Regions from separate parts of the Bacillus sp. NS1 genome, predicted to be linked through region 2. Evidence: riboswitches for the same ligand, from Rfam matches in the RefSeq annotation. Region 2 holds a riboswitch; each other region holds the start of a gene.
The links. Region 2 has a riboswitch for S-adenosylmethionine ahead of mtnK (S-methyl-5-thioribose kinase). Riboswitches for the same ligand answer to the same signal wherever they lie in the genome.
Positions count from the first base shown of each region.

Region 1 (2,204 bases), on a different contig from region 2:
AGAATATCTCTTTCAGGGAGCAGGAAATTCATAATGGAGAAAATCGATTTCTTCATTTCTCCAGCATACTCTGTTCCGCCGATTAAAATCGTCCGCTTTTCAAAAGAGACAATAATAAAGGTTTCAGAATGTGTGCCGTCTGTTTTTGGATCCGCTTTGAAATGCGGAGCAGAAAGAATGGTAAACGGTTGTTCAACTGTTTTCTTATCATTGCCCTCCGGTCGGATAAACAGCTGTCTGGCGAATAAATTGTGCCATGCGAACTCATTTACGACGGTGATGGGCAGCCTGTATTTTTCATCTGCTCCGGCAAATCCTTCGAATACAAACAGCTCATCTCGCTGTTTCAGATAGCTGACAACTTTCGTGTACAGCCGCTCAAATGCTTCTTCTGAAATTGGCTGATTCACCGTACCCCAATCGATCTTATTTTTCGTGCTTTCTTCCTTCACGATAAATTTGTCTTTAGGCGAGCGTCCTGTATAAGCGCCTGTTGTCGCCCGAACAGCGCCTGTGGAAGTTAAAATGCCTTCGTTCCGGGATAGTACTTTTTCTGTAAGCTGTGCTGCTGATAAATTATGACGCACATTTGGGCTTGTTAATAAGGCTTGTAGATCAGCGGTTAAATCAACTGAGTTCATATGAAACCTTCCTTTATCGTTTTTTGTGTTTTGCTAATTGTGAATTAGTATAACATATATTTTCAAATAGTCTATACTATTTAACGTTTTTTGTGTGTGCGTTTTCCAATGTTTTCTCTCAATATAGGTGCCTATTTCTTCTGAATCATATTGACATTGCAAACCCTTTTACGATAAGATATTTCATTGAGCGGATACTCTTATCCCGAGCTGGCGGAGGGACAGGCCCTATGAAGCCCAGCAACCGGTTTCTCTGTTATTATTATGTTCAACTGTGTGAGACAACCAAGGTGCTAACCTGTTGCAAGGTTGTATGATTCCTTGAGCGATAAGAGTGAAAGGCACAAAGACCAAACCCTTTCCTCGATGGAAAAGGTTTTTTTATTTCATAAATATGCCAATTAACATTCTCTAATATAACGTTACATTGTATAAGAGGGAGCGAGTTCCGTATCATATATACAAGGTCTTTCGGGAGGCCTTGTGCAGGAGGAAGCAAATCATGAGTAAAAATCGTCGTTTATTTACATCAGAATCTGTTACGGAGGGGCATCCGGATAAAATCTGTGACCAGATTTCTGACAGCATTTTAGATGAAATTTTAAAGAAAGACCCTAACGCGCGTGTTGCTTGTGAAACGTCTGTGACAACTGGTTTGGTTCTTGTCAGCGGAGAGATCACAACATCTACGTATGTTGACATTCCGAAAACGGTTCGTCAAACCATTAAAGAAATCGGATACACACGTGCGAAATACGGATTTGATGCGGAAACTTGTGCAGTTTTAACATCAATTGACGAGCAGTCTGCTGATATCGCAATGGGTGTAGACCAGGCGCTTGAAGCCCGTGAAGGCACAATGAGCGATGAAGAAATTGAAGCGATCGGTGCGGGTGACCAAGGTTTAATGTTCGGTTACGCGTGCAACGAAACAAAAGAGCTTATGCCTCTTCCAATTTCACTTGCTCATAAATTGGCCCGCCGCCTGAGTGAAGTCCGTAAAGAAGATATTCTTCCGTACCTTCGTCCTGACGGCAAAACACAGGTAACAGTTGAGTACGATGAAAATAACAAACCTGTCCGCATTGACGCGATTGTTATTTCAACTCAGCATCACCCTGAAATTACGCTTGAGCAAATCCAGCGCAACATTAAAGAACATGTTATCAATCCGGTTGTTCCTGAAGAGCTGATTGATGAAGAAACAAAATATTTCATCAACCCTACAGGACGTTTCGTTATCGGAGGCCCTCAAGGGGATGCGGGACTTACAGGACGCAAAATCATTGTTGATACGTACGGCGGCTATGCACGCCACGGCGGAGGCGCGTTCTCAGGTAAGGATGCAACGAAGGTAGACCGTTCTGCGGCTTATGCAGCGAGATACGTTGCGAAAAACATCGTTGCGGCTGAGCTTGCTGATTCTTGCGAAGTACAGCTTGCTTACGCGATCGGTGTTGCACAGCCTGTGTCAATCTCAATCAACACATTCGGTTCCGGAAAAGCTTCTGAGGAAAAATTGATTGAAGTTGTTCGCAATAACTTTGATTTACGACCTGCCGG
Region 1 is NZ_JBZAZF010000003.1:42,392-44,595, forward strand. Features, by position in the region: gene pckA (phosphoenolpyruvate carboxykinase (ATP)) at 1-641, opposite strand, end outside; SAM riboswitch class I at 839-976, shown strand; gene metK (methionine adenosyltransferase) at 1,144-2,204, shown strand, end outside.
Region 1: it holds a riboswitch for S-adenosylmethionine, as region 2 does, so the genes downstream of both, metK (methionine adenosyltransferase) here and mtnK (S-methyl-5-thioribose kinase) in region 2, are expected to answer to the same signal.

Region 2 (2,204 bases):
TCATGCCCTTCTGCGAGCTTTTGGTTCACTTTCTGCACCAGAGAAGCGAAGAATTGTTTAGGCAATTCCTTCAATACATGAGACTGTTCAAATTTCATCTATTCTCACCTTCTAAAAAAATCTTGAAATGATAGTCCATCATCATATATGGTTAAATGAAAAAAGTAAAGAAAAATTTGGAGTGATAAAAAGATGAAATGGACGATATCTTGTCTTCAATTTGATATTTCATATGGTAAACGTTCGGAAAATATCAAAAAGGCTGAATTTTTGATCGAAAAAGAAAGCAAGCATGCTGATGTTCTTGTTCTTCCTGAATTATGGACGACCGGATATGACCTGGCCAACCTTGATGAGCTCGCTGATGAAGACGGGCGTTTTGCTCAGAGCTGGCTGAAGAAAACAGCAAAAAAACATGGCGTTCATATTGTCGCCGGATCGGTCGCTGTCAGAAATGATTCTGATGTTTATAATACAATGTACATCGCGGATAAGGAAGGACAAATCGTTAAAGAGTACAGAAAAGCCCACCTTTTTCAGCTGATGGATGAGCATGTGTATTTATCAGCCGGTTCCGAAGACGGATACTTTGAGCTTGATGGCGTCAAAAGCTCAGGACTGATCTGTTACGATATCCGTTTTCCGGAGTGGATCAGAAAACATACAACAAAAGGTGCCAACGTGCTGTTTATTTCTGCAGAATGGCCGCTTCCCCGCCTTGATCATTGGAAAAGCCTGCTAATTGCCCGGGCCATTGAAAATCAATGCTTTGTCGCTGCATGCAATTGTACCGGTTCAAATCCAGATAATGAATTTGCCGGGCATAGCCTGATTATTGATCCATGGGGGCGTGTACTTGCTGAAGGCGGACGGGAAGAAGGCATTGTCCGAGCTGAAATCGACCTTCAGGAAAGCGTTAAGGTGCGAGAAAGCATTCCTGTTTTCGATGATATCAGAAAAGATTTATATTAAAAAATTTATTGACAACTTAACAAAACACCTGTTACTATGTTCATCAACTGATAAATTAGAATTGTTTAACAAATGAATATATTCTCTTATCGAGAGTTGGGCGAGGGATTTGGCCTTTTGACCCCAACAGCAACCGACCGTAATTCCATTGTGAAATGGGGCGCATCTTTTTCGCGCCGAGACACTCGTCTCTAAGGCACGGTGCTAATTCCATCAGATCTGATCTGAGAGATAAGAGAGGCGGACATACATGTTAAGCCTCTTTCTCTCTGAGAAGGAGGCTTTTTTACGGCCAATCAGCTGCAAACATATCAAGAGATTACATAATTGGAGGTTATGACAATGGCAGTCACAAAAACACCTTTATACGAAACGTTAAATGAAAGCTCCGCTGTGGCACTTGCGGTAAAGCTTGGCTTATTTCCAAGCAAAAGCACACTGACATGCCAGGAAATCGGCGACGGCAACTTAAATTACGTTTTTCATATTTATGATCAAGAACATGACAGAGCTTTGATCATTAAACAGGCGGTTCCTTATGCAAAAGTCGTCGGAGAAAGCTGGCCGCTGACAATCGATCGCGCAAGAATCGAAAGCAGCGCTCTCATCCGGCAGGGTGAGCATGTCCCTCATCTGGTTCCAAGAGTGTTTTATTCTGATACAGAAATGGCGGTTACCGTCATGGAGGACCTCTCTCATCTGAAAATCGCAAGAAAAGGACTCATTGAGGGTGAACATTATCCGCATCTGTCACAGCACATCGGTGAGTTTTTAGGAAAGACCCTTTTTTATTCATCTGATTACGCGCTTGAACCTAAGGTGAAAAAACAGCTTGTTAAACAGTTTACAAACCCGGAGCTGTGCGACATAACGGAAAGACTTGTCTTTACAGATCCTTTCTTTGACCATGACACAAATGATTTTGAAGAAGAGCTTCGTCCTTTTGTCGAGAAGCTTTGGAATAATGACAACGTTAAAATCGAAGCCGCTAAGCTGAAAAAGTCATTTTTAACATCGGCAGAAACGCTGATTCATGGTGATTTGCATACAGGGAGCATTTTTGCAAGCGAACATGAAACAAAGGTGATTGATCCTGAATTTGCTTTTTACGGACCGATCGGCTTTGATGTAGGCCAATTTATCGCCAACTTATTTTTGAACGCACTCGGCCGTGACGGTGATGACAGAGAGCCGTTATACCAGCATGTCAAGCAGGTCTGGGAAACATTTCA
Region 2 is NZ_JBZAZF010000002.1:457,680-459,883, reverse strand. Features, by position in the region: gene mtnE (methionine-glutamine aminotransferase) at 1-98, opposite strand, end outside; gene AC4CV5_RS07895 (carbon-nitrogen family hydrolase) at 193-972, shown strand; SAM riboswitch class I at 1,056-1,210, shown strand; gene mtnK (S-methyl-5-thioribose kinase) at 1,315-2,204, shown strand, end outside.

Region 3 (2,204 bases), 230 kb from region 2:
CGGTTTGTCACCTTCAGCATACAGTAAAGCTTATCCCCTTTTTGCGGCCAGACATCCTCGTATGGCGGCAAATGCTCAGTTGCAACTAGCGCGTCTTTAGATAAGCCGACATCAACGAAAACGCCCATATCTTCCACTGTATCCACCACTTCGACCCAGCCGTACTCATCAGCGCTGATGACCGGAATTTTCATCGTGGCCGCAAGTCTCTCCTGCTGATCGACGTATATAAAAACCTCTACTTCGTCTCTGTCCTCGATATCCTCAGTTATTTCACTGTTATGTAAGAGAATCGTGTCTTCTCCGTCGGTTAAAAAGTAACCGAAGTCAGTTTGGTGATCTATACTCAAGGTTAATTGCTGCCCTGGTCTCATGCTATCGTCCTTCCTGTTCCGCTTTATTTTTCTGCGGATTCTGTTAACATTTTTTCCAATCATCACAAATTGATTCTTTGATCTGTTGGAAGTTTCTCTTTATTCTACTATAATCAACACATAAGTTAAATGTTATGGAGGTTTTCATATGGCAAAAGAAAGCTCATTTGATATTGTATCCAAGGTGGAATTGCCCGAAGTGCAAAATGCGATCCAAATCGCACTCAAAGAAATCAGCACACGCTACGACTTTAAAGGAAGCAAAAGCGACATTTCTTTAGATAAAGAGGAGCTTGTCCTCGTTTCTGATGACGAATTTAAATTAAGCCAGCTGAAAGATGTACTGGTCAGTAAATTAATTAAACGAAATGTGCCGACAAAAAACATTGATTACGGCAAGGTTGAAAGCGCGTCAGGCGGAACGGTGCGCCAGCGTGCAAAACTTGTTCAAGGCATTGACAAGGAAAACGCAAAAAAAATCAATACAATTATCAAAAACTCCGGACTGAAAGTAAAGTCTCAAGTGCAGGATGACCAAGTGCGCATCACCGGAAAAAACAAGGATGACCTGCAGCAGATTATCACAGCAGTGAGAGGCGCAGATCTGCCAATTGACGTTCAATTTATAAATTTCAGATAAATTTTCTGAATCCTATTGATTATTGTCTTTATTTTCGGTAAATTTGGAGAAAGGGAAAACGCTAACCACCTTTTGGCACTTCCTGAACACGAAAACTTCATATCCGTTCTTATCAAGAGAAGCAGAGGGACTGGCCCGACGAAGCTTCAGCAACCGGTGTAATGGCGATAAGCCATGACCAAGGTGCTAAATCCAGCAAGCTCGAACAGCTTGGAAGATAAGAAGAGACAAAATCACTGACAAAGTCTTCTTCTTAAGAGGACTTTTTTTATTTCTCTTTTTTCCTTGCTGAATGTGAATAAAGGAGGCAGACAATGGGACTTTTAGAAGATTTGCAAACACAAGTGTTAATCGGCGACGGCGCAATGGGGACGCTCCTCTACTCCTATGGCATTGACAGGTGCTTTGAGGAGCTCAATATTTCAAAGCCGGAAGAAATTCAGCGCATACATAAAGCATACGTTGAGGCAGGAGCCAACATCATTCAAACAAATACGTACGGGGCCAATTATATTAAATTATCCAGACACGGCCTTGAGGATGACATCAAAAAAATGAATCAAGAGGCAGTAAAAATCGCACGGGCTTCCGCAGGCGATGCGTACGTTCTGGGGACGATGGGAGGCATCCGCACATTTAATAAAAATGCGTACAGCCTTGACGAAATCAAACGCAGCTTTCGCGAGCAGCTGTACCTGCTGCTGCATGAAGATCCGGATGGATTGCTGTTAGAAACGTATTATGATTTGGAAGAAGCCCGTGAAGTGCTGAAAATCGCGCGCAAAGAGACTGGCCTTCCGATTATGTTAAATGTCTCCATGCATGAGCAAGGCGTACTGCAGGACGGAACGCCGCTTTCTGAAGCATTGCGATCGATCGCGGATCTCGGAGCTGATATCGTCGGCATTAACTGCCGGCTCGGCCCTTATCATATGATTGAAGCGCTCAGCGAAGTGCCGATTTTTGATGACGTGTTCTTATCAGTTTATCCGAACAGCAGTCTTCCCTCGCTTGAAGAAGGCCGGCTCGTCTATGAAACAGACGACACGTATTTTCAAAACAGCGCGTCAGAATTCCGTAAGCAAGGCGCACGGATTATCGGAGGCTGCTGCGGCACCACGCCAAATCACATCCGGGCGATGGCGGAAGCGGTTGGCGGGCTTGCTCCGATTACAGAAAAAGAAGTCAAA
Region 3 is NZ_JBZAZF010000002.1:222,781-224,984, reverse strand. Features, by position in the region: partial or broken gene AC4CV5_RS06580 (CvfB family protein) at 1-424, opposite strand, end outside; gene AC4CV5_RS06575 (YajQ family cyclic di-GMP-binding protein) at 523-1,014, shown strand; SAM riboswitch class I at 1,121-1,238, shown strand; gene AC4CV5_RS06570 (bifunctional homocysteine S-methyltransferase/methylenetetrahydrofolate reductase) at 1,329-2,204, shown strand, end outside.
Region 3: it holds a riboswitch for S-adenosylmethionine, as region 2 does, so the genes downstream of both, AC4CV5_RS06570 (bifunctional homocysteine S-methyltransferase/methylenetetrahydrofolate reductase) here and mtnK (S-methyl-5-thioribose kinase) in region 2, are expected to answer to the same signal.